Regions from separate parts of the Arthrobacter sp. UNCCL28 genome, predicted to be linked through region 2. Evidence: predicted binding sites of a transcription regulator. Region 2 holds the regulator's gene; the other holds the start of a gene.
The links. The regulator Rex, encoded in region 2, represses fermentation and respiration genes when NADH is low (regulators of the CRP and FNR family bind a similar motif). The targets are predictions, from matches to a motif close to CTTGTGAANNNNTTCACAAG.
Positions count from the first base shown of each region.

Region 1: the regulator Rex is predicted to act here: its motif matches at 6,611-6,630, upstream of BLQ01_RS20200 (glyceraldehyde-3-phosphate dehydrogenase).

Region 1 is NZ_FMWE01000010.1:88,839-103,550, forward strand. Features, by position in the region: gene mptB (polyprenol phosphomannose-dependent alpha 1,6 mannosyltransferase MptB) at 1-1,184, opposite strand, end outside; gene orn (oligoribonuclease) at 1,332-1,967, shown strand; tRNA gene BLQ01_RS20175 (tRNA-His) at 2,100-2,175, shown strand; gene def (peptide deformylase) at 2,300-2,872, shown strand; gene BLQ01_RS20185 (acyltransferase domain-containing protein) at 2,876-3,715, shown strand; gene BLQ01_RS20190 (HNH endonuclease family protein) at 3,700-4,500, opposite strand; gene BLQ01_RS20195 (hypothetical protein) at 4,618-4,827, opposite strand; gene BLQ01_RS20200 (glyceraldehyde-3-phosphate dehydrogenase) at 4,902-6,389, opposite strand; RNA gene rnpB (RNase P RNA component class A) at 6,653-7,044, opposite strand; gene yaaA (YaaA family protein) at 7,103-7,864, shown strand; gene BLQ01_RS20215 (zinc ribbon domain-containing protein) at 7,896-8,633, opposite strand; gene BLQ01_RS20220 (Nif3-like dinuclear metal center hexameric protein) at 8,724-9,653, opposite strand; gene msrA (peptide-methionine (S)-S-oxide reductase MsrA) at 9,789-10,313, shown strand; gene cysK (cysteine synthase A) at 10,380-11,315, shown strand; gene epsC (serine O-acetyltransferase EpsC) at 11,357-11,941, shown strand; gene BLQ01_RS20240 (oxidoreductase) at 11,938-12,780, opposite strand; gene gndA (NADP-dependent phosphogluconate dehydrogenase) at 12,903-14,339, opposite strand; gene BLQ01_RS20250 (FadR/GntR family transcriptional regulator) at 14,594-14,712, shown strand, end outside.
Region 2 is NZ_FMWE01000001.1:115,462-130,173, forward strand. Features, by position in the region: gene BLQ01_RS00500 (HAD family hydrolase) at 465-1,313, opposite strand; gene BLQ01_RS00505 (glutaredoxin family protein) at 1,642-1,896, shown strand; gene BLQ01_RS00510 (redox-sensing transcriptional repressor Rex) at 1,985-2,680, shown strand; gene BLQ01_RS00515 (hypothetical protein) at 2,725-3,420, opposite strand; gene BLQ01_RS00525 (hypothetical protein) at 3,696-4,409, opposite strand; gene BLQ01_RS00530 (YceI family protein) at 4,600-5,151, opposite strand; gene BLQ01_RS00535 (histidine phosphatase family protein) at 5,359-6,024, shown strand; gene BLQ01_RS00540 (TlpA family protein disulfide reductase) at 6,028-6,633, shown strand; gene BLQ01_RS00545 (cytochrome c biogenesis CcdA family protein) at 6,640-7,395, shown strand; gene BLQ01_RS00550 (cytochrome c biogenesis protein ResB) at 7,395-9,110, shown strand; gene ccsB (c-type cytochrome biogenesis protein CcsB) at 9,110-10,177, shown strand; gene BLQ01_RS00560 (Hsp70 family protein) at 10,398-12,515, shown strand; gene BLQ01_RS00565 (LuxR C-terminal-related transcriptional regulator) at 12,519-14,579, shown strand.

The DNA.
Region 1 (14,712 bases), on a different contig from region 2:
CGGAAGACCTGCCAGGCGATAGCGCCCACCATCAAGATCTTGCCGGCATCGTAGACCCATTTGGCCATGCCCCAGCCGTCCAGCCCGAAGACGTTGAAGATCGAAGCCACCACCAGTCCGATCAGGCCGATGGGGGCGTACCAGATCCAGACACTGCCGGGGGCTGACAGGCCGTTGATCCAACCGAATCCGAATCCATTGACCATGCTCATGGCATACAACAGTCCGAAGCTCAGCCCGGCAGTCAAGAACCAGAAAAGGAACTTACGTGGCCAGGATGCCCCCTTGCCTGCCCACAAGAGCCCAATGAACGGAAGGAACACCACCGTAATCGGCTTCACGGAGATGGAGAGGGTCACCAGCACCAACCCCAGGATCACACGGCGTGTTGCGCAGTAGTACAGGCCCGCGAGAGCCAGGCCGATCATGAGCGCGTCATTGTGGACGCTGGCTATGAAGTTGGTCAGGAAGAGCGGGTTTGCGGCCGTCAACCACAGCGCCCTGTGCGGGTTTACTCCATGGAGCTCCGCAAGCTTGGGCACATAAATGATGCAGAGAACGATGCCCACCAGGGCAACCAGCCGGAAGAGCATGATGCTTGCTTCGGGTTGGACATTGGTCACCCAGACCACGAACTGCTCGATCCACAGGAACAACTGCCCGTAGGGCACAGGCGCTTCTGTCCACATCTTGTCCGCGCCCAATTGGAAGTAATTGGGCAGCGCGGAAATCCCATTCTCGTAGGGATTGATGCCTTCGACCATCAGGCGGCCTTGGCCGATGTACGCGTACACATCCCTGCTGAAGAGGGGAACTGTGAACATCATGGGCAAACCCCACGCAGCCACGGCCTGGAGCGTTGCTTTCCTGGCTTCCAGTCCCCACACCCGGACGCGCTGGCCGAGTCGAAGCCAAGCCCGGACGAGCAGCATTCCACCCACAGCCAGCAGGACAATTGAGAGGGCGACGCCCACGCCTTCAGTACGCATCCAGATGAAGAGCGGCAACCGCCGGAGTTCCGAAACCGGAGCTAACCAGCCCACACCCAGGGACCCGAAAACCATGAACATGGAGCCGATGAAACCGGCGATCAGTGGCGACCGGGCATTATCAACCTCGGCAGCAGCATTCGCCGTCGGCGCTGCTGTCCCTGCCTTCTGGGCGGCGGGTACTGGCACCGTCATGTGGTCGTCATCCAATCGTTCACCCGGTATATCCGGGAGAAATTCAGCGTCTTTGGGGCTTTCAGCGACAGGAAGAAAAAGACACTGCCGCGCTCAAAAATCGTACCATCAGAGCATTCCGAAGCGCCTGAAGGATAGGCTGGGCGCGTGCCTATTACTAATGAACGCATCGTCTGGATCGACTGCGAAATGACCGGCCTGGACCTGAAGAACGACGCCCTGATCGAAGTTGCGGCGCTGGTGACCGATTCCGAGCTCAATATCCTGGGCGACGGTGTCGACGTCGTTATCAAGCCCGACGATGCCGCCCTGGAACAAATGAATGATTTTGTACGGGACATGCATACCCGCTCCAAACTTCTTGATGAACTTCCCTTCGGGAAGACCATGGCCGAGGCTGAAGCCGAGGTTCTTGAGTACATCGAGAAGTGGGTTCCCGATCCCCGCAAGGCGCCCTTGGGCGGAAACTCCGTGGGAACGGACCGGATGTTCCTGGCCAGGGACATGCCAAACATCGTCGAACACCTCCACTACCGCGTCATCGATGTCAGCACCATCAAGGAGTTGTCGCGGCGGTGGTTCCCGCGCGCCTACTTCCAGTCACCTGCCAAGCATGGCGGACACCGGGCACTTGGCGACATCAAGGACTCCATTGACGAACTCCGCTACTACCGGCAAGCCGTCTTCGTGCCCGCTCCCGGACCGGACACTGCTACGGCACAGCGCATCTCCAAGGACGTCGTAGCCACCGCAGAGACCTTGGGATCCACCGAATCAGTGTGATCTGCACCATTTTTCAAGGTTTTTTCGCCAAAACCAGCAAAAGTGGACTTTGCACCCCAAAACAGCAGGTAAGCTATTTGTCGTTGCCTTGAAGGAAAGCCGGTCAAACGGTTCAGCCCCAAAAGGCACATGGTGGGCTTAGCTCAGTTGGCAGAGCGCCTGGTTGTGGTCCAGGAGGTCGCGGGTTCAACCCCCGTAGCTCACCCCACCGAGATTGGCTGCAGAGCCGGTTTCCACAAAGGCCGCACCGGTTATCCGGTGCGGCCTTTGCTTTTAACTTCAGGCGCACCTGTACCGCCCTGAACCTCAGTGATCGATAAGGAAGACCTGACATGACCGTCCTGCCAGTCACCATTTGGGGCGAACCCGTATTGCATCGCCGGGCCAGCGAAGTGGAGGTTTTCGACGACGAACTCCGCGCGCTCATCGCGGACATGCTCGAAACCAACGACGCCGCCAACGGCGTGGGTCTCGCAGCCCCTCAGATTGGCGTAGGCAAGCGACTGTTCGTCTACAAGTACGCCAATGATGACGACGTTCCCGAACAGGGCGTGGTGGTCAACCCCGTTCTTACCCTCTCCAAGGTCTCGGGGGCTCTTCCCGATCCTGATGAGCACGTGGAGGGTTGCTTGTCCTTCCCGGGTGAGTACTACCCGCTGCAGCGGGCTGAGTGGACGCGCGTCCAGGGCTTCGATGGTGATGGCAACCCGGTGGACTTTGAAGCGACCGGCTGGTTCGCCAGGATCCTGCAGCACGAGTACGACCATCTGGACGGCAAGCTGTACGTCAACCGGCTGGTGGACAGGTACTCAAAGAAGGCCCTCAAGCAAGCGAAGAAGCACGGCTGGGGCGTTCCGGGATTGACCTGGATGCCTGGCGTCGATCCCGACCCATTCGGACACTAAGCCATGGCTTCAACAACGCACGCTGAGCTGTTCGAACTCCTGGACATTACCGGCGAAGACGCCGAAGAATGCACTGCCCTGTTGGCAACCCAGCCCAGTGAAGCGGTGCTGTTCGCCGTGGCCGCCATGGAAGAACGGCTTGGCACCTTCCCGCTGGACAGCATCAAGGCCGATAACGCCAGTGAGACAGTTTGGATCGAAGCCCTGCTCCGCTTCTCCCCCACTGTCCACGCTTATCATCTGGGCCTGGGTATCAGTCCGGAGGTATCGGCAGCGTCATTGGCCGACATAGGACTGCAACTGCGGATTAACCGCCGCGTCCACGGCCATTTCGGCCTCGACACGTGGGCCTGGCTGACTCTGCACATGGCCGGGAATCTGTTCAGGCTTGGACGACTGCAGTTCCATTTGGTCCGCAGTTCGGAGGAACCAAACCACTCGGGCGCGCCTACGGCGGATCAAGGCTGGGTGCTCGGCGTGCACATTCCCGAGGACGGCGGACTCTCCCCCGCACTGGTGGATGCAAGCCTTGCCGAGGCAAAATTATTCTTCCCCAGGTACTTCCCTGATAAACCTGCATCAGCAGCAACGTGTGATTCCTGGATGCTGGATCCTTACCTTGCCGAGCGACTCCCGGGCAGCAACATTGCCTCCTTCGCGCGGCGCTTCACGGTGGACCGGTGCTCTGATGCCCCCACCGACGCCGTCTATTTCACCTTCCGGCAGCGCGGACTCCAGGACTTGGACAAGCTCCCCAGGGACACCTCACTTCAGCGGGTGGTCCTTGAAAGAATCGACGACGGCGGCACCTGGCAGTTGGGGCACGGTCACCTCGAGCTGTAGATCGTCTGTTGACCCGGGCAGGAGGAGAGAACGCCTTTCATGGCGTCCTTCTCAGCCTGGGTCACCCAGAGCTTATAAGCGGTCTTCACGGAAATTTGCCGGGCTACATAGTGGCAGCGGAAGTTCTTGTTCGCCGGCAGCCAGGTCGCGGCATCGCCTGCGCCCTTCTTGACGTTCGCCGGCCCGTCCGCCGCAATCAGGTTCAAGGGATCATTGGCCAATATCCGGCGTTGCTGCAGGGTCAGCTGCTGTGCACCTTTTTGCCAGGCGTCAGCCAGCGCAACCACATGGTCTATTTGGACGGACGAACTGGTGTCCTGTCCTCGTCGGAAGGTAACCTGTGCGCCGGTGTAGGGTTCGTGGAACGTGCCGGCGGCCACCTTGCAGGAAGACCCCTCGGTGAACTCGACCGCAGAGAGATCACGCCGCAGGATGTCGTTCCTGGTATCGCATCCATTCCTGTCGGCATCGGCCCAGGCCTGTCCGAAAGCTGCCCGATCGTAGTTGGACTGGGGAGCCCGGCCCTTGACCGGAAGTCGATCCAAGGCCTCATCGGCGTCCCCTGCAGCCACCGGTGCGGCTCCTTGCACGGGCTTCATCCAGAGGGGGTTGTAGACGGGAGCTTCACTGGGTCCCGCCAGCGACGGACTTGCGGCGTCAAATTGGCCCGTGCTGAAGAACCAGGAGAGTCCGCCCACGACGGTGACGGCAGACAGCGCAAGGATTGTCCATGCTTGCCGGGATCTGCGGCGGGCGCGCTTGTAGGCGGACCAGGTGATACTCAAGGGACTCCATCCAGTGGGGGCAGGCAGGTCCTACGAGCGTAGGACAAGGCCCCGACAGAAAGAGCCGGTATCCACAGTGTGTAGGAGAAGTCACACCGTGAGGGCTGAATTCCGGGTTTATTGCTCGCGCATCACGCGCTGTAAATCCTCTGTTGCTACAGCGAGGAGTCCGCGCAGTTGCTCAACCCGTTGGTCCGGGACGTCACCGGAGGCATTGGCCGCGACAGCCTGATCCAGGAGTTTTTGGGCTTGTTTGTGATTGGCGCGGGCCACATCAAGCGCATGTTCCAGTGTGGTTTCGTGCTCCAAAGTCGATTCGTTTTCCATGAACCCATTTTGGTCAGGTTTCCCGGCCGATGCCAGTGACACAGCCGGGAAACCCGTGAATACTTCCGGAGTGCCTAGGCGCCGGCCGCTTCGAGAACCGCGATCGGAGCCACAACGTCGCGTGCCGGGAACGACGGCGGGTTGACGCCTGCCATCTCCTCCATGACGCGGACTACCTGGCAGGAGTACCCGAACTCGTTGTCGTACCAAACGTAGAGAACGAGGTTCTTGTCGTTGGAGATCGTGGCGAGTCCGTCGACAATGCCGGCGCGGCGTGATCCGACGAAGTCCGTGGAGACAACATCGGGAGAATCGATGTAGTCGATCTGCTTACGCAGATCCGAGTGCAGGGACATCTCGCGGAGGAAGTCGTTGACCTCATCGCGCGTGGTGCCCTTTTCAAGGTTCAGGTTCAGGATGGCCATGGAGACATCCGGCGTGGGAACGCGGATGGCATTGCCGGTCAGCTTGCCCTGAAGTTCCGGGAGAGCCTTGGCGACGGCCTTGGCAGCACCGGTTTCGGTGATGACCATGTTCAGCGCAGCGGAACGTCCACGACGATCGCCCTTGTGGAAGTTGTCGATCAGGTTCTGGTCATTGGTGAACGAGTGCACGGTTTCGACGTGTCCGTGGATGATGCCGAACTTATCGTTGATGGCCTTCAGCACCGGGGTGATGGCGTTGGTGGTGCAGGAAGCAGCGGTGACGATCTTGTCGTCGTCCGAAATGTCCCGGTGGTTGATGCCATGGACGATGTTCTTCAGCTCGCCTTTGCCCGGTGCGGTGAGCAGGACGCGGGCAGCACCCTTGCTTTGCAGGTGCTGGGACAGGCCCTCAGCGTCACGCCAGCGGCCCGTGTTGTCCACCACCAGGGCGTCCTTGATGCCGTAGGCCGTGTAGTCAACCGTGGCGGGGTTGTCCGAGTAGATGACCTGGACCTGCACGCCGTTGGCGGTAATGGTGTTGGCTTCCTCGTCAACGCGGATGGTGCCCTCGAAGGATCCGTGGACGGAGTCGCGGCGCAGCAGGCTGGCGCGCTTGACGAGGTCATTCTCGGCACCCTTGCGAACAACGATGGCGCGGAGCCGCAGGCCGTGTCCGCCACCGGCCTTTTCAATAAGGATGCGGGCCAGCAGGCGGCCGATACGGCCAAAGCCGTAGAGGACGACGTCGGTGCTGGTGCGGTCGTCAGCGCCGCGCTTGCCCACGATCTCAGCAAGCTCTGCACGCAGGTACTCATCCAGGGAGGCGCCATTGCCTTCGGCCCGGAACTTCTCGGTCAATCGTGCAATATCAATGGCTGCCGCGCCGAGTTCCAGCTCCGAGAGGGCGTTCAGCAGGGGGGCGGTCTCTTCGAGCAGGAGCTCGTGGTTGCTCATCCGGCGGGCGAAACGGTGCGCCTTAAGGATGTTCATGGTGGACTTGTTGATCAGGCTGCGGCCGTGAATGCTGGTGACCACGTTGTTTTCCCGGTACAACCGGCCGATCACCGGAATCATGGCCTCGGCGAGGGCCTCCCGGCCCATCCACTTATCAAGACAAGAATCTGACGTCTGGCTCACAGAACTACCTTCCTTGGGTCAACCACATACGTCCTCGTATGCAGATGGCAGCGGCCGCCCGGAGTAGTCCTGCGGCACATGCGCCGGCGGGCTTCGGTCCACCCACAGCGCCTTGAACGAGAGCAAAGAAAATCCGCCGGCTGCGAACGCAGTCCCGGCGGCAGAACATCTACGTTCAGTAACCATTCTAGGGCTGAAGGCGGGAGCGTAGGCCGCCCGGAGGCGTGAAATCACTCACACGCCGCTATTGTGGCGGTCATAAATGGATGGGTCGACCGATACGCCGGGTTCTGTCATCCCTTTCCGTTACCGGAAAAGGAGTGGCGGCCATCCATCTACGAACGCCGTTGCCGACGCCCTCCAGCAGCCTACCCGGACACTCGGGCGGGCAGCCCTCAAACGTGTCCTGTCTGGCCTTGCTCCGGGTGGGGTTTACCTAGCCTCCCCGGTCACCCAGGGAGCTGGTGGTCTCTTACACCACCGTTTCACCCTTACCTGCTGCCGCACGATGAAAACATCGCGCAGCGCAGGCGGTCTGTTCTCTGTGGCACTGGCCTGCGGGTTACCCCGAGTGGGCGTTACCCACCACCCTGCCCTGCGGAGCCCGGACGTTCCTCGAGCCACTTTCGTGACGCGCGACCGCCTGGTCGACCCATCCGCCGTCCAGTCTACCGGCGTTGGGACCGGCCGAAGTCCGGCGGTAATATCGGCTGGTGCTGATTCTGCTTCCGCCTTCCGAAGGCAAGACCCCCGCTGCCAAAGGTCCCGCCATCGAGTGGGAGTCCCTCAGTTTTCCGGAGCTGAATCCTTACCGGGCAAAAGTCCTTGAGGCCCTGGGTACAGTCAGCGCGCACGAGGACGCACTCGCTTTGCTGGGCGTCGGCGCCTCGCTGCGTGACGACGTCGAACGTAATACCCGGCTCAACGCGGAACCGGCAGCGCCGGCGCACCAGGTCTATTCGGGTGTTCTTTACGACGCCTTGGGCTATAACAGCATGACTCCCACGCAGCGGCGCAAGGCCACCGAATCCATCCTGGTGGTCTCAGCCCTGTGGGGCGCCATCGGCTTTGGCGACCACGTGCCCGCCTATCGGCTGTCCATGGGAACGGCTCTGCCCGACGTCGGACGCCTCGCCTCATTTTGGAAGCCGCAACTGAACGCTGCACTCGCCACGCGCAGCGAAGGGGAACTCCTGGTCGATTGCCGTTCCAGCACCTACGCTGCGGCCTGGGCTCCCCCGGCGGCGCAGACCGTCAATGTCATTGTCTTCAATGAGGCAAACGGCAAGCGCACCGTGGTCAGCCACTTTGCCAAGCACACCCGCGGTGAGTTGGCACGTCACCTGCTGACCAGGCGCGGCAAAGCCCCGTCAACTCCAGGTCAGCTCCTGAAAGCTGCCGGCGAAGTCTGGACTGCGGAACTGGTTGAGGGCACGGCCCGCAAGCCCCACGCGCTGAACATCATCCTGACCTAGCCGGGCATGGGCCGGGAAAGGTGAGGCCCGGTCAGTTCCACTCGGCCGAACGGACCAGGATGACCCCTGAGTCCGGGCAAAAAACGATCTCGTCCTCGGCTGCGGCCTTGACCTCGGCAAGGTCGCCGGGGCTGAGCATCATGCCCGAGCCCTCGGACTTGCCGTGGAACAGGCGCGCAGCACCGACGCCACGCTTGGCAATGGTCTTCTCGTACACTGCCAGCAGTCCGGCATCGAGGGTGTCGGCGAACGCTGCGCGCTGGCCCCGAACCACGGTTTCTTCAGCTGCAATCTCGGCAATGGCTTCATCCAGCTCAGCGCGGATGCTGCCGAAGGAGCCCTGGATGTCATCGACAATCGCCTGCTGGGCGGCCTGACGCTCACGCAGCGTGTCCAGCCGCTCCAGGATCTCAAGTTCAACGTCCTCAAGGTCCGAGCGGCGCTTGTTCAGCGAGGCGATGTCATTTTGAAGTGCCACCAGGTCCTTGGACAGTCCCGTGCCACTGTTAAGCCGCGTTTCGTCGCGTTCGATCCGGGTGGCAACCTGCTCCACGTCCGCCTCCGCACGCCGAAGCTCAGCCTCGGCGTCATGGACAGCCACCTTTGCCGCGCCGAGTTCACCATTGGCAACGGTCAGCGCATCCGTGAGGTCCTTGATCCGGGGATCGGTTTCAAAGACCCGCCGACGACCGGCCAGCGATTTAAGCTTGGCATCCAGCCCCTGCAGTTCAAGCAATTTCAGTTGTTCTGCCGGTGCTGCTTTCGCCACGCTTACCTCCGCTTGTCGCTGCCGGGCCTGGGGATCAGTTCCGGCCGGATCAACCCCGTTCTGTTGGGGCTGCCCGTATCCTTCTAGACTCTAGTCCCCGCCGGGAGTGAGTATGAAGTCCCAAGGATCGCTGTTGGTGCTGCTGACGCGGATTTCGACGTCGTAGCCTTGGTCAGCGAGGACGTTTCCCAGCGCTTCGGCTGCGGCGGGCAGCCAAAGCCATTCGCTGGCAAAATGCGAAACGTCAATCAGGTAGGGGCGCCCGTTGCTTGCTCCCTCACGGGCTTCCGAGGCCGGATGGTGGCGCATGTCCGCGGTGACATACACGTCGGCGTTGCTGGCACGCACCGCGTCGAACAGGCTGTCTCCGGCCCCACCGCACACTGCGACCCGCCGGACCAGTCCGTCCTTGTCCCCGGCAACGCGGACACCACCGGCCACTGCCGGAAGCATTTCGAAGACCCTTCCCGCAAAGTCGCCGAGGGTGGCGAGTTCCGGCAGGTCGCCCACCCGGCCTATGCCTTCTTCAGGCAACCCGTTGGCAGCGGGTGTCAGCGGGGACACGTTCTCAAGCCCAAAAGCGTCGGCAAGGACGTCCGAAACTCCTCCGACGGCGGAATCCCCGTTGGTATGGACGGTCAGGAGTCCGGTCCCGGCCTCGATCAACCGGTGGACCGCCAGGCCCTTTGCCGAGGTGGCGGCTACCGAATTCACCCCTTTAAGGAGCAGCGGATGGTGGGTAATCAACAACCCGGCGCCCCACTCAATGGCTTCATCAATAACATCCAACGTGGGGTCCACCGAAAAAAGAACCTTGGTAACGGGAACGTTGGGGCGCCCTACCACCAAGCCCACTTCGTCCCAGTCCTCCGCCAATGACTCAGGCCAGAGTTCCTCAACCGCCAGTAAGACCTGGCCTAGCGTGGGATCACCGCTGGCGGCACCTGTCTGGTCCTCTTCAACTGTTTGGTCATCGTCGACCGAATCCGCATCAGAAATGCCGGTGTTTACTGCTTCCATGCTCTTATTCTTCCCTACTTCGGACCTCCGACGGCGGATGAGGTGGTCCGCTCGCCCGAAGTACCTGCCAGGTGCCGTAATTCTCCCGTAAGGTGAAGCGGGAATCATCAAGCCCTCCCATCCATTGAAGAGAACATGAAAACTTTCGTACTTGGCGGTGGCTGCTTCTGGTGCCTGGACGCCGTTTACCAGAAAACCCGCGGTGTCAGCTCGGTTGTCTCGGGCTACACAGGCGGCCATGTCCGCAACCCCGACTACTACCAGGTCTGTTCCGGAACTACGGGGCATGCCGAAGTGGTGGCAGTAACGTTCGACGAGACCATAGTTCCGCAAGAGGTCATCCTGGACATGTTCTTTGCCCTGCATGACCCCACCACCTTGAACCGGCAGGGTTATGACGTTGGAACCCAGTACAGGTCCTCGATGTTCTACACCACCACGGAAGAAAAGGTGTTGTTCGAGGAGGCCATCGAGCGGGCCCAGGCCCTGTGGTCCGATCCGATTGTGACCGAGGTCAGCCGGCTCCCCGAATTCCATGAGGCCGAGGAAGTCCACCAGAATTACTACGCCAAATTCCCGTACCAGGGATATTGCCAGGTGATTATTAACCCGAAGCTGGCAAAGGCCCGGAAATATTACTCTGCATGGCTTACTGCTTAGCGGTGTTTCGATCCGGCTGGTTAGGCTGACCTCAGCATTCCCTCTTCAGAGATAGGCGTAATTTTCATGGCAAGGATCTACGACGACGTCACGCAGCTGGTAGGCCGCACTCCGCTGGTCCGTTTGAACCGGCTCACCGAAGGCCTCGACGCCACGGTTGCGGTCAAGCTCGAGTTCTACAACCCGGCCAACAGCGTCAAGGACCGCATCGGTGTGGCCATCATTGACGCTGCCGAAAAGTCCGGCGCCTTGAAGCCCGGCGGAACCATCGTCGAAGGTACCTCCGGCAACACCGGCATCGCCTTGGCACTGGTGGGCGCAGCACGTGGCTACAAGGTCATCCTGACCATGCCGGAGACCATGTCCACAGAGCGCCGCGTCATGTTGCGCGCTTACGGTGCCGAGATCGTCCTGACGCCCGGATCCGAAGGCATGCGCGGCGCCGTCGAAAAGGCCCAGGAAATCGTTGCCAACACCGAGAACTCCATTTGGGCGCAGCAGTTCGCCAATGAAGCCAACCCGGCCATCCACCGCGCCACCACCGCCGAGGAAGTCTGGGAAGACACCGACGGTGAAGTGGACATCTTCGTTGCGGGCGTAGGCACCGGCGGAACCATCACCGGCGTCGGCCAGGTCCTTAAGGAACGCAAGCCGGGCGTACAGATTGTGGCCATCGAGCCCAAGGACTCCGCCATCCTCAACGGTGGCGCTCCGGGACCCCACAAGATCCAGGGCATTGGCGCCAACTTTGTTCCCGAAATCCTGGACACCAATGTTTACGACGAAGTCCTGGATGCCACGTTGGAAGACTCCGTCCGCGTTGCCCGTGAACTCGGAGCCCGTGAAGGCATCCTCGGTGGCATTTCCTCCGGTGCCATCGTGTGGGGTGCCCTCGAGCTTGCCAAGCGTCCTGAGAACGCCGGCAAGTTGATTGTTGCCGTCGTCTGCGACTTTGGAGAGCGTTACATCTCCACTGTGCTCTTCGACGACATCCGCGGCTGACACGACGCCTGCATTCCTTCATTTCCTGTAGAAAGGTCTTTGTGAGCTTCTTCGCAAGGCTTAAGGAAGACCTCGACGCCGCCCGGTCACACGACCCGGCGGCTCGAGGATCTTTTGAGAACTTTTTCGCATACTCCGGCCTGCACGCCATCTGGGCCCACCGGGTAACGCACCGGCTGTGGCAGAACCCGGCGCTTCGTTTTCCGGCGCGCTTGATCTCCCAGCTGGCCAGGTTCATGACGGGTATCGAAATCCATCCTGGTGCCACCATTGGCCGCAGGTTCTTCATCGACCACGGCATGGGTGTGGTGATCGGGGAAACCGCCGAAATCGGCGAAGACGTGATGATCTACCACGGTGTAACGCTGGGCGGACGATCACTGGCCAAGGTCAAGCGGCATCCCACCATCGGGGACCGTGTCACCATCGGCGCCGGGGCGAAGGTGCTTGGCCCTATTACCATCGGAGCCGGCAGCGCGATCGGCGCCAATGCCGTGGTAGTCAAGGACGCGCCTCCGGAGTCCATCATCACCGGCATTCCGGCCACATGGCGGCACCGCGATGCCCGGTCAGAAACGAAGCCGGCCGTGGACCCGGCAGAGTATTACATCGAGTACCGGATCTAGCCAGCGAGCCTTCTGTAGAAATTCCAGAAGACGGCATCGAAGGCCCGATCCGGAAGGATCCTTCGCAGCGCCAGGACGCTCCAGGCTCCCCTGCCCACCGGGTAGCGGGTCCTGGGGCGTTTTGCCGTTGCGGCCCGGACGATCACATTTGCAACAACCCGTACCGGTGTGGACAAGATGTGGCCTTCACCTGCGGTCGACGCCAGCGCAGCGGCAACAACATGGGCTTGCTGTTGGTAGGGCCCGTCGCCGGACGTGGCCAGCAGCCCCTCCCCCGCAATGGTGCCCCATTCACTCTTGGTCCCGGATGGTTCGATGATCACGACGTCGATGCCGAACGGCTTCAGTTCCAGGCGCAGTGAATCACTCATACCCTCCACGGCGAACTTGGTTGCGTGATACCAGGCCCCCAGCGGTTCATATATTTTTCCGCCGATTGACGTCACGTTGATGATCCGGCCCGCACGTGCCTTGCGCATTGCAGGGAGCACGAGTTGGGTCATTCTTGCCAGGCCCATGACGTTGACCTCGAACTGACGCCTCCCCTCGGCCAATGGGACTTCTTCAAGTGAGCCATAGGAGCCGTAACCGGCATTGTTGACCAGCACGTCAAGGTGCCCATGGGCCGCTTCGATGAATGCCACTGCCGACGCCATAGATTCTTCCGATTGGACATCCAAGGACAACACCGTGATGCCGCGGCTGGCCAGCGGCTCCATTTTATCGACCCGTCGAGCGCCGGCGTAGACCGTGAATCCTGCGGCCCGGAGGGCGATCGCGGTGACGAAACCGATTCCTGTGGATGCGCCAGTGACGAGCGCAACGCGTGATGCCGTCACGGTTATCCTTCTGTTCAGGTTCGGCTGGGCTGTTCAGGTTCGGCTGGGCTGTTCAGATACGGCAAAGGCCGGCCCACCCCAGCGTAACTGGGGTGGGCCGGCCTTTGACGGTGAACGCGATGCTAGTGGGTGTCGACTGCCGAGATTTCGGACTTGTCTTCGCCCCAGAGCGTGTGGAACGTGCCCTCGGTGTCCACGCGGCCGTAGGTGTGGGCACCAAAGAGGTCGCGCTGGCCCTGGATCAGGGCAGCGGCGACGCGCTTGCGGCGCAGCCCGTCATAGTAGGCCAGCGAGGAGGAGAACACCGGTACGGGGATGCCCAGCTGAACTGCCGTGGCCACCACGCGGCGCCACGCCGGGAGTGCCTCGGCGATGGCCTTGGTGAAGGCCGGTGCGAACAGCAGGTTTGCGGGCTTCTCCTCGGCTGCGTAGGCCTTGGTGATGTCCTTGAGCAGCTCTGCACGGATGATGCAGCCGGCACGCCAGAGCGAAGCGATTTCATCCAGCTTGAGGTCCCAGCCGTACTCCTTGGCAGCGGAGGTCAGCATGTCCAGGCCCTGGGCGTAGGAGACCAGCTTGGAGGCGTAGAGTGCCTGGCGGACGTCCTCGACGAAAGTCTCGGGGATTTCCACGGAGGCTTCTTCGCCGGCGAGCAGTTCCTGGCCAAGCTTGCGCTGCTCGGTCTGGGACGAGAGTGCGCGGGCGAAGACGGACTCGGCGATGCCGGAGACCGGGGAACCAAGTTCCAGGGCGGAGATGACCGTCCAGCGGCCCGTGCCCTTCTGGCCTGCAGCATCGACCACGACGTCCACGAAAGGCTTGCCCGTCTTGGCGTCAACGTGGCCCAGGACCTCTGCAGAGATTTCGATCAGGAAGGAGGACAGATCGCCCTTGTTCCATTCAGCGAAGATCTTGGACTGCTCTGCGGGCTCGATGCCGGCGCCGGAGCGGAGGAGGTCGAATGCTTCACCGATGACCTGCATGTCGGCGTATTCGATGCCGTTGTGGACCATCTTGACGAAGTGGCCGGCGCCGTCGGTGCCGATCCATGCGCAGCAGGGTTCGCCGTCGACCTTTGCCGAAATCTTTTCCAGCAGCGGACCGAGGGCGTCGTAGGACTCACGCGAGCCGCCGGGCATGATGGACGGGCCGTTCAAGGCACCTTCTTCGCCACCGGACACACCGACGCCTACGAAGTGCAGGTCCTTCTTGGCCAGCGCGGCTTCGCGACGGCGGGTGTCTTCGTAGTGGGAGTTACCGGCATCAATGATGATGTCACCGGCTTCGAGCAGCGGTTCGAGTTGCTCGATCACGTTGTCCACCGGAGCGCCGGCCTTGACCATGATGAGGACGCGGCGGGGCTTTTCGAGCGAGTCGACGAGTTCCTGCAGGGTTTCGGTGCGGATGAAGTCGCCGTCGGTGCCGTGCTTTTCGAGCAGGGCGTCAGTCTTTTCAACGGAGCGGTTGTGAAGAGCCACGGTGAAGCCGTTGCGGGCGAGGTTGCGGGCCAGGTTGGCGCCCATCACCGCAAGGCCGGTGACACCGATGTGTGCTGACATCAAAACTCCAATTCGTTCGTGTGCAAACAGTTCCGCGCACCCTCCGGGGGCATGCAGGAAGCGATTTCAAAACCAGGGGCTGTAATAAACCATACGTATTAAAACCGTGGGCAGGAAAGCGGTGCCCACGTTGTGGAAGCTCCCCGCGTCATAAACAGTCTATGACGCGCGCCGGATCCGGCTCCGGCAAGGACGGGCATGTGACGCCGGATCCTGCACGCGCGCGCGCTCTCCGCGCCATTATGCTTACCTCTATGTCAACCAGCCTCCACCACCGCGCCGTCGAGCACCTGGGAACCCGGATTGTCGGCGGCGCCTTGCCTGCCGGCCATGTCATGTTGGCGGAGCACCTGGAAGACGAACTCAAGGTCTC
Region 2 (14,712 bases):
GTGCAGTTCATTGGAGTCCGACAACCACGGCGGAAGACATGCACCTTGTAACCTTGCTGCCGTTACATGGGAAATCCAGGCGCCAGGACTTATAGCTGACAGCGTTCTCGCAGCGGCTGACAGCTCAAAATTCCAATCCGATGGCCGGTAAATGCCACGGCTGACCCCATCTACCGTGGTGCGGTTCCAGAGATTTCTTGGCCCCACGCCCGCAGCCTTCGCTTCTTCGAGCGTGAACGGTGCGTTGGTGAGTTTGGCCGGAAGAGGCATGGCGTTCTGCATACTTGGCATTCTTGCCCAGAAACGCTTGTGTCATCGGAAGTTATCCACAGGCTCGTTGGGGCCTCCGGGGGATGTGAGCGAGCGTTTGGGTTGTGGCCCGGGGGATGTGAGTGAGCGTTTGGGTTGTGGCCCGGGGGATGTGAGTGAGCGTTTGGGTTTGGGGCAGGGGATGTGAGAGAAGGTCAGATGCGGGGGCCGCGGAACCGTGAAAATCCGCGCCAGAGGCCGTAGACCGCCCCGCCCACCGTTGCGGCTTTCAGCCCCAAGGTTGCCGCGCGACGGCCGGAACGAAAGTCGTACACCGGCCAGTTGTTCTCACGAGCATGCCGGCGCAGCTTTGCATCCGGGTTGATCACGACTGGGTGCCCCACCATGGTGAGCAAAGGGATATCGTTGGCGGAATCGCTGTAGGCCCAGCAGTGATCCAGATCCAGGCCTTCCCGATCGGCCACAATCTGGACCGCCACTGCCTTTGCAGGCCCGTGAAGAATGTCGCCCACGAGTTTTCCCGTGTACATGCCGTCTTCCACTTCACCCACGGTGCCAAGGGCGCCGGTTAGTCCGAGCCGGGTGGAAATGACCGTGGCTACCTCTATGGGTGTAGCCGTGACGAGCCAGACCTTGCGTCCAACCCTGAGGTGCTGTTCCGCGAGTGCCTTGGTCCCCGGCCAGATCCGCGACTCGATCATTTCGTCGTAGACCTCTTCGCCCAGGGCCTTGATGTCATCAACAGTGATGCCGGCAGCAAGGGTAAGCGCGGAGTCGCGGACAGAGTGGACGTCTTCCATGTTTTCGCCGCGCATGACGAACTTGAACTGCTTCCACGCGAATCCAGCAGCTTGCGAAAGTGTGAAGGCCTTACGTTCGTACATTTTGCGGGCAACGTGGAAGAGGCTTGCACCCTTCATCAAAGTGTTGTCGACGTCGAAGAAGGCGGCTTCGCCCGTGCGCTTCTGCACAGCGTCCTTCTGCACAGTGTGCTTCTGCACCAAGGCATCTGCGACCACGGCGGCGTTCTTCTCCTCGGGCATGTCTTGAGTCTAGTCAATCGTCAGGAACCGCGTTGGGGGCGCACGGGTGAACCGCGTGAAGGTGGGGGGATGTGAGAGAGGAACTGGCCGGGAGGGTGGGGGATGTGAGAGAGGAACTGGCCGGGAGGGTGGGGGATGTGAGAGAGGAACTGGCCGGGGGGTGGGGGATGTGAGAGATGGTTCGGCCGGTGGGAGGGGGATGTGGGAGAGGGTGCGTCCGGTGGGTGGGGGATGTGAGAGAGGGTGCGTCCGGTGGGTGGGGGATGTGAGAGAGGGTGCGTCCGGTGGGTGGGGGATGTGGGAGACGGTTGGACGGTACCTTTGAGGCATGGCTATTCCCGACGTCGTCCTCCTCACCAAAGCTGACTGCCACCTGTGCACGGAGGCGCGTGCCGCCGTCGAGCGTGTCACCACAAGCCTGGGCGTGCAATGGACTGAACAACGGATCGACGACGATCCCCGGTTGCAGGAACGCTTTGCCGAGGAGATTCCTGTAGTGCTGGTTGATGGTATCCAACGCGATTTTTGGAAGATCGACGAGGACCGGCTTACCCGCACCCTGAAGAAGGTCCTGGAGGGCTGAAAGCAGGATTACCCGCAAGTAATGGCTTTTGTTGAGTCCGGCCGGGGGTCATAGAGTGGAACAACAAAGCGACGCAATGGAGAATACCGTGACTGCGCTGGAACCGTCCCCGGAAGCTGTAACCGGGGACAACGAACCTGCCGCCAAGCAGATCCCGCCCGCGGCTGTGGCCCGGATGACCCTCTATTTGCGCGCGCTCAACTCTTTGCTGGCCGAGGGCGTGGAGCGGGTGTCGTCGGAGGCGTTGGCGGAGGCCTCAGGGGTCAGTTCGTCCACGCTCCGCAAGGACCTTTCCTACGCGGGATCTTATGGGACACGCGGTGTCGGCTACGAAGTCCAATACCTTAGCCGCCACATTGCGGCCGCTCTGGGCCTGACCCATGACTGGAAGGTCGCCATTGTTGGCGCCGGTAACCTCGGCAAAGCCCTGGCCAGGTATGGCGGGTTCGAGTCCCGGGGCTTCGACGTAGTAGCTATTTTCGACGCCGACCCCATGGTGATCGGCAATGAAGTTGGCTGGCTGCGTGTCAGCGACTCCGCCGAACTTGAGCGGGTCCTGGAGCGTACCCACACCAACATGGTGGTGCTGGCGCTGCCGGCGACCGTGGCACAGGCTGTGTGCGACCGCGTCATTGCCGCCGGCATCCGGAGCATCCTCAGCTTCGCGCCGGTGCTGTTGCAGGTCCCTCCGCACGTGAACCTCCGCAAAGTGGATATGGCCACGGAACTGCAGATTTTGGCCTATCACGCACAACGGGCGCAGACACCGGGCCAGGCTGTATAGCCTTCGCCGGGTCCGCGCCCGCAGGGTTTTCTAAGGCTGCGTCTTTAGCGGCCGTAGGGGTTCTGGTACGTGTTGCCGAACGGCTGCGCCTTGCGGAAATAAGGGGCCGACGCCGGCAGGTACAGCATGACGATCGCCGCAACACCCAGCAGGATCACGATGAGCTGCAAGATGCCGTAGGTGGCGCCGAACTGGAACAGGCTGGTGAGGCCCAGGACGGAGATCGCCGCGAAGACGGTGCCGAGGATCCTGGCCCAGTTCTTGCCCTTGCGGACGGGGAAAGCGACCAGTGCGTAGAGGCCAAGGCCCACGATTGCTCCGACGATGGCGCTCACACCGATCACGCCCCGCATGCCTTCCAGAGACCCTTCGGGAAGCTCAGTGCCTTGCTGGCCTGCCTGCTGGTTCATGGCATTGATAAAGGCGTCAGCACCGGTGGTAGCCAGCAGCAGCGAGCTGATCGCGGAGAGAATGCCTGCGGCAATGATCATCCAGAAGGCGTAGTTGACCATGGGCGGCACGGCGGTGGGGCCGGGCTGCTGGCTGGGCCAGTTGGTGTCCTGCCCGTACTGCGGTGCGGCAGGAGCCTGGCCGTAGGGAGAAGACTGTTGGCCGTACTGCGGTGCTGCAGGGCTCTGCTGGCCGTACTGGGGCGCGGACGGAGCGGCGGGCTGGGTGTCCGGCTGCTGGGGCTGGTTGGCATCGCCCGGGTTTGACGGCGGGTACGGAGGGTTGCTCATGGCATTCCTTTGCTTGTTCGACTGCTGGTGCGGCCGCCGGGATCAGCAAAATGACCCTGCCCCCAGCGTGGTTCTGCTTCCACCGTACCTTCCGGGTCTGACGCTGAAGGTGATCCCACGCAGGTATTTCCGGCGGACGGCAAAAATCATCATGTTGGCTTACGCCTTCATGATGAAGGCCGCGCATGATGAAGGCCGCGGCGATCCGGAGGATTTACCGCGGCCTTCTGCTCCAGGTGGCCGTTCAGCGAACGACGACGGCAGTTGCGTCAGCGCTATGCGTGACCCTTGACTGCCTTGAACCAGAGTTGGGAATTGGGGAGCCACATCAGCACCACGGCTACCGCGCTGACGAGGAAGCCGAACCAGTTGCTGCCGAGGCCTGTACTGGACCCTCCGGCGCTGGCGGCACTGAAGATGGTGAGCAGCAAGGAGATGACGGCCACGACGGTCAATGCCAGGCGGGCCCACTCTTTTCCTTCCTTCATCTTCATGGCCAGAATTACCTGCGCAGCGGCCACGGCGAGGGAGAGGATGAGGATGATCAGCAGGATCGCGGCAACTCCGGGGGCGAACGCGAAGAGGGCGATGATCGCGAAGAACCCAATGAGTCCAAACAGCAGGCCCAGGAGCCCGGAGATCACCCAGATGAAGTAGGAAACCTTCAGTTCGGTGGGAAGGCCCTGGGTCTTGAACATTCCCGAGAAGCCGCCCTGGGGCATGACGTCGTTGAAGTTGCGGGGACCGTCGGTTGGCATTTCGAAGTGGAATCCGGGCTGCCCGGGACCGGGTTGCCCTGGACCCGCGGGGGGTGGGCCGGCCTGTCCTTGGTTGGGCTGTGAATACTGCCCGGGTTGCGACGGCGGCTGGTAACCCTGGGGTGGCTGGTAGCCCTGCGGAGGCTGGTAACCCGCAGGAGGAACATTGCCCGGCTGCGGAGGCTGGGAGCCGGGCTGCTGTGGCTGTGGTGCTTCGTCTGGGGTACTCATGGCATCACTGTAGACCGCAGGTTGAAGGTTGCATAGGAACTTCGCAGCCAACTCGCAGCTGAATACAGGCTTTTTGCCGAACAATTGCGGGGTGACTTCCGGATATGCGAAACGGCGCCACCCACAGCCGGCCAAAGGCGGGGACTGTGGGTGGCGCCGTCGTGGTGGAACCGTGCGGAAAGCCCGAAGACTATGCAGCTGCCGGTGCGATGAATGCGAGTTCCAGGTTGATGACCACCTTGTCGCTGACCAGGACGCCACCGGCTTCGAGGACTGCGTTCCAGGTGAGGCCGAAGTCCTTGCGGCTGATGGTGGTTTCGCCGGAGACGCCGGCGCGGGTGTTACCGAAGGGGTCCACTGCTACGCCGTTGAATTCGGTCTCGATGGAGACCTCCTTGGTGACGCCCTTGATTGTGAGATCGCCCACGAGGTCGAAGCTGTTGCCGTTGGCCTTGACGTGGCGGGAAACGAAGGTGATCTCGGGGAACTTCTCGACGTCGAAGAAGTCTTCGCCCTTGACGTGGCCGTCGCGGTTGACGTCGCCGGAGTCGAAGCTGGCGGTCTGGATGGTGGCGGTGACCTTGGAGTCGGCCAGGGTTTCGCCGACCTCGAGGGTGGCAGATGCGTCCTTGAACTGGCCGCGGACCTTGCTGATGCCTGCGTGGCGGACAGTGAAGCCGATCTCGCTGTGGGAAGCGTCGAGGGTCCAGGTGCCGGTGGTGACGGAAGCGGGAAGAGTCATCATGGTGTTGCTCCTATATCGATTGGTAGGTACTGCGTGCTTGCCCGGTCTGGTCGATTGCTTGAAACGTCAACCGAGCTTCGTGTCCAGTATAAACATGCATATGCATCTTTTATTCCAACTCCGGGGAACATTTCGGAAAAACTTTGAGTTCTACTAGCGGTAGAAGATTTCGGATCGCCCCGCTTCTTTGAGAAACTGGTAAACATGCCCCAAGCAACTGTCCACCTGCTTCGCCATGGCGAGGTCCATAATCCCGACGGCGTCCTGTACGGTCGCCTGCCGGAATTCCACCTCTCCGAACGTGGCCGGGAGATGGCCCGGATGCTGGCCGACCACTTTGTGGCGCGCGCCGGCCAGGGCGCCAAGATCGTCCATTTGGTGGCCTCGCCGCTCACCCGCGCGCAGGAAACGGCCATGCCCACTTCAGAGGCTTTGAACCTGGAGATCACTACCGAGCCGCGCATTATCGAGGCAGAGAACCACTTCGAGGGACTGCACCCCACCAAGAGTGAGTTCCTGAAGCCCAAGCACTGGATCTACTTCCGCAATCCGCTGCGTCCTTCCTGGGGCGAGCCGTACAAACAGCAAGCGGCGCGGATGCTGGCTGCCGTTGAGGACGCCAGGGCCAAGGCAATTGAACTGGGCGGTGATGGCGCCGAAGCCATCCTGGTGAGCCACCAGCTCCCTATTTGGTCCACTCGTTTGACCGCAGAAGGGCGCCGACTGGCCCACGACCCCCGCAAGCGCGAGTGCACCCTTACCTCCCTGACGTCGTTGACCCTGGACGGGAACGGCAAGATCGTGCGGGTCGAGTACACCGAACCTGCTGCCGTCCTGCTTCCCGGCGCGGCCAGCACCCCGGGGGCATAAACAATGGACAACAACCTTTCACGTCGTGGCGCGTTGGCTGCCGGCGGCGTCCTCCTCGCAGGTCTGACCATGGGCCTGTCCGCGTGCGCGCAGGAGGATTCCCTGGCCAAGCAGGCCAAAGCCGGCGACAACAAGAACTACGTGGCCGGCGACGGCTCGGTGACAGAGTTCGCCAAGGCTGACCGTGCCGCACCCGTGGCCCTTAAGGGCACCCTCTTTAACGGCCAAACGGTAAAGCCCGAGGATCTCCAAGGCAAAGTCACCGTCCTGAACTTCTGGTTTGCTGCCTGCGCTCCGTGCCGCATCGAAGCTCCCCAGCTCGAGGCCCTCCACCAGGACTTCAAGGACCAGGGAGTCCAGTTCTTCGGCGTCAACCTCCGCGACGAACAAGCCACGGCTGAAGCGTTCGACAAGACCTTCAACATCACCTACCCGAGCTTCAACGACAAGGACGGGGCAGTGCTGCTGTCCGTATCCGGCATTGTGCCCCCGGGCGCGGTACCCACCACCCTTGTCCTGGACAAGGAAGGCAAGGTTGCCTCCCGCGTACTCGGGGAGATTGAGAAGAGCACCTTGAAAGCCCTCATCACTTCAGCAGTGGCTGAGTAGCGCCCCATGAACAGTCCCTTCGCCGAGACGATCCTCAACGGATCGCTGCTGCTGGCTGTGCCAGTGGCCTTGCTGGCCGGGCTGGTCTCCTTCCTTTCGCCGTGCGTGCTGCCCCTGGTGCCCGGGTACCTTGGCTACGTCACCGGACTCACCGGCGTCGACCTCCAAAAGCAGCGGCGTGGCCGCATGCTTGCCGGTATTGGGTTGTTCGTCCTTGGTTTCTCGGTGATTTTTGTCCTCCTGGGAGGCGCGTTCGGGCAGTTGGGTACCTTGCTGACCGGTCCGCAGAATGCCTGGATAACCCAACTGCTGGGCATCCTGGTGATCATCATGGGCATAGTGTTCATGGGTGGCTTCGGCTGGCTGCAGCGTGATGCGAAGATCCATGCCAAGCCTCCGGCCGGACTGTGGGGTGCACCGCTCCTGGGGCTGACCTTCGGCCTGGGTTGGGCGCCCTGCATTGGCCCGACGTACTCCGCGGTACAGTTGCTGAGCCTGTCCGGTGGTTCATCGGCGGCAAAGGGTGCGCTCCTGGCCTTCGTCTACAGCCTCGGATTGGGCATCCCGTTCCTCCTGATCGCCCTGGCCGTCCGCCGTGGCATGGGAGTCATGTCCTTCTTCCGGAAGCATCGGCTGGCCATCCAGCGGATTGGCGGGGGCATCCTGATTTTGCTCGGCATCCTGATGGCCACCGGCGTGTGGGGAACCTGGGTGACCGAGTTGCAGTACTGGTTCCAAAACGATGTGAAGTTGCCAATCTGATGAGCGAGTCCGTGAAAGCCAAGAAGAAGTCACCGTCCGCTGAAAGCGCCACTGGGAACGCAGCGGATGGCAAGCTCCAGCAGGCCAAGTCCGAGGCAGCCCTGCCCGCCCTCGGGTTCAAAGACATGCTCCGGTGGGCATGGACCCAGCTGACCAGCATGCGCACTGCGTTGTTCCTGCTGCTCCTGCTTGCAGTCGGCGCGGTCCCGGGGTCCCTGTTCCCGCAGCGGCCGGCAAACCCGTCAGTGGTGACGCAGTACATCAAGGACAACCCGTCCTACGGTGAGCTCCTGGACGCCCTGCAGCTTTACGACGTGTACTCGTCGGCATGGTTCTCCGCCATCTACATCCTGCTGTTCATCTCGCTGATCGGTTGCGTCACTCCGCGGGCCATCGCCCACTACAAGGCCATGAAGTCGCAGCCGCCGCGCACCCCCAAGCGCCTTTCGCGGCTGCCGGAGTACGGCACCCTTGCGCTGCCCGCCGACGCCGGGATCCCGGCGTCGAAGGCCATCAACGATGCCGCCGGGCTGCTCAGGAAACGCGGCTACCGCGTGGAGGTCAGGGACGTCGACGGCGCCCTGCCGTCCTTGGGTGCCGAGCGTGGCTTCCTGAAGGAAGTGGGCAACCTGGTGTTCCACACGTCCTTGATCGGCGTGCTGGTGTCCGTGGCCATTGGTGGCCTGTACGGATACAGCGGCCAGCGGATCCTTGTGGAGGGCGAGACGTTCGTCAACACCTTGGTGGGCTATGACCAGTTCACGCCGGGAACCAACTTCCAGAGCAGCGCACTCCAGCCTTACTCCATGCAACTGGATAAGTTCCAGGCCACGTTCGACCGCGAATCGCCGGGCAAAGCGGGCCAGCCGATCGATTACACGGCCGAGGTGACTACCAAGGAAGGCCCGGACTCACCGGCCAAGAAGGAAACCCTGAAGGTCAACGATCCCGTGTCGCTCGGCGGTACCAGCCTCTACCTCACCGGTAACGGCTACGCCCCCATGATTACGGTCCGCGACGGGGAGGGCAACGTCTCCTTCCAAGGCCCGGTCACGGCCAAGGTCCAGGGCGACAACTATTACTCGTCCGTGGTCATCAAGGTCCCCGACGCCAAGCCGGAACAACTTGGTTTTGTCGGCTTCTTCCTTCCCACGGCGTTCGTCAGCGAGAACGGAACGTCATTCAGTGCCTCACCTGAGCTGTTCAATCCGCAGTTGAGCCTGAACTCGTTCTACGGCGATCTCGGCTTGGACAAAGGCGTGCCCCAGAACGTGTTCGAACTGGACGTCAAGGACCTCAAGCCCCTCAACGCCCGCGACCTCGCCGCCGGTGGCATCACCCTGACCCCGGGCGCCACCGCCAACCTGCCCGAGGGTAAGGGCAGCATCACCTTTGACGGCGTCAAGAAGTACATCGGCGTGGACATCCACCACAACCCCGGCCAGCTCTACGCACTGATCTTTGGATTCCTCGCGGTCGCCGGCCTGGTGATGTCGCTCTACATCAACCGCCGCCGGGTCTGGGTCCGCAGTGGAACCCATGCCGATGGCCGCACCATGGTGGAGTATGGACTGCTGGCCCGCGGTGAAGACCACCGCCTGGCCGGCGAATCAGCAGCACTACGCGAGATCTTTGCCCGGGAATGGAACATCCCGGATGCGCAGGACACCGCTCCAACAACAGCAGGATCTTCCCCAACCTCGAAGGACCAGTAATGCCAGCCATCAACGAAACCCTGGGCCAGTACAGCGAGCTGTTCATGCTGTTGGCCGCCGGCACGTACACCGTGGCGTTCATCGCTTTTGCCTGGGACCTGGCCAAAAGCAGCAAGGTGCTCCGCGCCGTGGACCTGAAGGCCGCGGCCAGCACCGTCGAGGAAAAGGTAACGGTTTCAGCAGGCCGGGTCAGGTCAGGCCTGGGAGGTTCCGACGCCGGTGGGCCGGCAGGCCGCGCCGAGCGCCCGACGTCGGGCCTCACCTATGAGGGCGGAACCGCCGCCGGCGACATGAAATACGGCGGCGAACGCCGGGCACCTGCCCGCGTGGCGGTAGCGCTGACGGTCCTGGGTGTCCTGATTCACGGGGCCGGCGTTGTGACGCGTGCCTTCGGTGCAGGACGTGTGCCGTGGGGCAACATGTACGAGTTCCTCACCACCGGTGCCTTTGTTGCCGTTGCTGTGTTCCTGATTGTCCTCATCCGCCGCGACCTGCGCTTCCTGGGCACGTTCGTGATCGGCCTGGCCATCATCATGCTCGTTGCAGCCTCCGCTGCTTTCTGGACCCCCGTGGGTCACCTGGTTCCGGCGCTGCAGAGCTACTGGCTCATCATCCATGTCTCCATCGCAGTGCTCTCCTCAGCGTTGTTCACCCTGACTTTCGCGATGTCCGTGCTGCAGTTGCTGCAGTCATACCGCCAGAAGAACCTCGCCGCCGGCCGTGCGGACAACCTGGGCTTCATGCGCTTGGTTCCCAACGCTCTGAGCCTGGAGAACCTGTCCTACCGCATCAATGCCATCGCCTTCATCGGCTGGACGTTCACCCTCATGTTTGGTGCCATCTGGGCCGAGAAGGCCTGGGGCCGCTTCTGGGGCTGGGACCCCAAGGAGGTCTGGACCTTCGTGATCTGGGTGGTCTACGCGGGCTACCTTCACGCCCGCGCCACAAGGGGCTGGACGGGAACCCGCGCTGCATGGTTGTCGATCGTTGGCTACGCATGCGTGATCATCAACTTCACCTTGGTGAACACGGTCTTCAACGGCCTGCATTCCTACTCCGGGCTTTAAATCCGGGGTCCTAAATCCGGGCCCGGATCCGAATCCGGCCCTGGGTCCCAATCCGGGCCTGAGCAGGGGCGTTGTCCCCGGCTCGGGCCCGGACCTTTGAGAAACGTCAAAACGGTGCACTAAACAAGCCTTTTTCCTGTCCAAAGCTAGTGCTAACTTGTTCAGAACCCGCTTGTGATGCAGTCCGCCAGCGTTGCGCCGTGTTTCTTTCGAGGTACCCATGAGCTATGTTCTCGCCATTGACGTCGGGACGAGTTTTACCGCTGCAGCCCTTGCCAGGCCCGATCAAGGCACGCCACCGGAAGTCCTGCCGCTGGGTTTGCACGGCAGTGCAGTACCCTCCGTGCTGTTCTACACCGACGACGGCCGCGTGCTGGTAGGCGAAGCAGCCGAACGTCGGGGTCTGGACGATCCCCACCACATGGTTCGCGAATTCAAGCGCCGGATCGGGGATTCCGTTCCCCTCGCTGTTGGCGAGGGATGGCTTACCGCCGAGGACGTGTACGCCACCATGGCGGCGTGGGTAGTGGACAGGGCCCGGGAGCGTGAGGGTTCGGAACCGTCGTCGATCATCATGACGCACCCCGCCGCCTGGGGCGCGCATCGGGTCTCTTCAGTCCTGGCCGCCCTGGACTTGGCGGGCTTGCCGGACATCACCTTGATCAGCGAGCCGGAAGCGGCGGCCCTGCACTACGCCTCCCAGACACGCGTGGAAGATGGCAGCATCATCGCTGTGTACGATCTGGGTGGCGGCACCTTTGACACCGCCATCCTCCGTAAAGCCGGAGCCGGGAACTTTGAGTTGCTGGGCCGTCCCGACGGTATCGAAACCCTTGGCGGGGCTGATTTTGACGCAGCCGTCCTGCGCCACGTCATGGGACACGTGAGCCCTGCGGCGGACATGGATCCGATGGCACCGGAAACCCTGGCAGCCCTGGCGCGGCTGCGGCGGGAATGCCGCGAAGCCAAAGAGGCGCTGTCCATGGACAGCGAGTCCAGCGTGGCCGTTTCCCTTCCAGGAACCCAGCAGTCCGTCCGCCTGGTCCGGGCCGAATTCGAAGAGCTGATCGAGGCACCCCTCCGGGAAACGGTGGAAGCCTTGGAACGAAGCCTGCAGGGCATCAACGTGGACGCGCAGGATTTGCGTGCCGTACTGCTCATCGGAGGCTCATCCCGCATTCCCTTGGTGGCTGAGATGATTTCGGTCGAACTTGGCCGGCCCATCGCCGTCGACGCTGATCCGAAGTCCTCCATCTGCCTCGGCGCGGCAGTGGCTGCTGCGGGCATGGCGGCTGCGGCGGGCATGGTTGAAGCCACAGGCCAGGCGGCTGCCGTAGCGTCGGCGGCTGCCACAGCGCCGGCGGTGGGGCCGGTACCGTCCGATGACGCGCTGCGCCGGCCGTCGGGGATCATGCGACCGCCGGCTTTGGCCGCCTTGAGGAACGCCTCCAGCTCACCTACCCGGCACACAACGTCACGGCCTCGCGTTCGGATGGCTGCGGCAGCCGCAGCAGCTGCGGCGGTGCTGACCATTGCTACGGCCACTGCTGCGCAAAGCCCCGACGCCGGCGGGCTGCTGGCAACGATGTTCGGCAACCAGGCTGCCGATGTCATGCGCGACGGCGGTCCGGCAGCCTCCGGTGGCGGGGGCAGCGGAGCGGGAGCAGGAAGCACCGGTGAGACACCGGTGGTACGTAACCCAGGACCGGGACTTGAAGCCAGCGCCAGGAACGGCGCCACGAGGGCCGGAACGGGGAGGGGACCCGTCCGGCCTGAGACCGGCAGCGCCGGGACGGGCACAGGATCCGCCGGGGGATCGGCCACTGGCAACCCAGCCGGTGCGGGCTCTGGCAACTCACCAGGTGCGGCTACCGGTGGAACGGGCAGCACCGCCACTCCTGCCCCGGGAGCCGGAACCCCGGGCACCGGAACACCCGGAACGAGTACCCCCGCCACGGGGACGCCCGCGACGGGGACACCCGGCACGGGGACGCCCGGCACTCCGGGAACCGGCACCCCTACGCCCGCACCTACGGGCGGCGCTGCCAGTGGTCCCACCGATCCTCCTCCCACCTCGACTCCCACCACTCCGCCTCCGGTCACTGAACCCAGCATTCCGCCTGCCACACCCACGGACCCGGGCAGCCCGCCGCCACCTCCACCTCCACCGCCATCGCCGGAGCCGACGCTGCCCCAGCCTGAGCCGAGCATCACCCAGGCCCCGCCCCCGGCATCACCGGAGCCCGCGCCGGATCCGGTACCGCCGCCCGCCACAGCTGATCCCGCACCCACGCAGACCGTCCCCGTTGCGGATCCAGCGCTGTTGTCGGCGGTCTAGCCCATGACGGGACATGACCATCAGCCACGGCACTTTCCGCCCGGGCTCCACGATCACCCCCTCATGGATTCCCTCCCCAATGATGAAGTCCCCCCGCACCTGACGGAGTTGTCCGGCGGGTCTGCGATGGTCCGCGAATTGTTGTTGGCCCTGTCCGTGGGGTTCACCCTTCCCGCGCCCCTGCCGGAGCGATTGGAAGCCCATAACGGACTGGAAGGGGTCATCACCGCAGCCAGGGACGCAGGGTTGCTGCTGGCCGACGGTTCAGTGGTGGGTACGGCGCAATACGCCTTGCTCCAAGGGACCCCGACCACCCGCATCCGGGCGCTGCAAAGGGAGCTGGTGGACAAGCACCTCCACGAAGGCCGGCCCTTGGGCGACCTCGCACGGGACCTTGCCAGGAGTGGGCTGCAGGACGCCCGCGTTGCTTCGGAACTTGAAGCGACCGCCAATGATCTCTTCGACACTGATCCGCGACTTGCCGTGGATCTCTACGCCGAGGCTGTACTTGCAGGAAACAGCAAGCTGGAGAACGCCGCCAAACGGGCCCAGGCGTTGGCCGCCACGGGAGACCTGGACGGTGCCGGAAGGATTGTGGACAGGCTGCTTGCCCTGCCGGAGCCACCTGACCTTCGATTGGGGGTGGACGTGGCGGCCGCGGTATGGGCCCAGCGCGGCATGTTGAACCGGAGTGCTGATACGTACAGCTGGCTGGGCCCGGACAGGCTGGAGGGGTCTGCGCCGCTGGCCGCTGTGGCCCTGATCGGTTCCGGAAACGCGGTACAAGCCGAAGAGATGCTGGCATCCGGCAGGACTGGGGGGTCCCCGACCATCCTCGCGGTGGCATTGACCCTCACCCAGGAAGGCCTTCGGCAGACCCTTGGACCCGCGCCCCACTTGGCGCTGCCGGAGCTCATCAGGGCGTCGGACATGATGAATGCCTCAGCCGCCGCGATTCCCTTGCCGGAGACTCCAGCTGCCTTGGCCGCACTGTGCGCTCTCCACAGCGGGGAACCTGCGGTGGCGGACAACGTGCTCCGCGCCGCCTTGGCCGCAGGCCAGGGCGGGGATGTTGCGCGTCCACGGCTGTTCCTCCTGCAAGCATGGTCCGCCATGCAGCAGGACAACGCCGACGAGGCACGATTGGCCATCAACGAGGCCGTCAAGGCGAACCACTGGCCCCTGGCGCCCCGCGATGAGCTGCTGCTGACAGCGCTGGAAGTGGGGTTGGCACGGCGGGGCACCGAAGTGCACGGGCTGGTCCTGGCATGGGACAGGGCCAAGGAAGCCATGATGCACGTATCGGTGGACCTGTACAGCCTGCTGCCATGGGGCGAGCTGATGATTTCCGCCGCGCGGTTGAGGGAGGCCCACCGGGTCTCACACTATTTGGATGGTGCGTGGGAACTCCTGAAGAGGCTGGGAAATCCGCCGCTGTGGTCGGTGCCGTTGCATTGGGCGGCGGTCCAGGCTGCGCTGCTGAGCGAAAGTCCCACGGATCTCGCGCCGCACGCTGCTGCGCTGGTCCGGGCTTCCGAACACAGCCACCTGGCCTCTGTTCTGGCCGCTGGTGGTAAAGCGTGGGTTTCGGTGCTGGCCGGCCGGTTTGAAGCGCCCGACGTCGAAGCGGCGGCCCGCGGGTTGGCCGCCGTCGGGATGCCCTGGGAAGGGGCCAGGCTGGCCGGCCATGCTGCAGCGCACGCAGAGGAACGCCGCGACATGGTGCGGTTGCTGGCCTGTGCCAGGGACCTCCATCCCCAGGGCGTCCAGTCGGCTGGGAGCAGCGAGCGGGCGGAAGAACTCCACCGTGACGTTGCGGGAACCACTGCTCCGGAAACCATCAACCAAGGGGATGCTTCAGGGCTCAGTGCCAGGGAACGTGAAGTGGCGCGGCTTCTCCTGGAAGGGAAGACCTACCGGGAAATCGGTGAAGCCATCTACATTTCACCACGCACGGCAGAGCACCATGTGGCACGCATGCGGCGACGCCTCGGGGCAGAAAACCGCTCGGAACTCCTGGTCCGTCTGCGCCTGGCATTGGGGGAGGGGTACCCGCCTCCCTGACCGGCAACCCCCTCAACCCCCTAACGGGAATCACCGCGATCCCCTAACGGTGTTGCCGGCAGTAGGGGGACCACCCCCGATTCCCCGTTCCCCGCCCCGGTCATAGCTTGAAGGGGAGCCCGGCAAAGGCGCC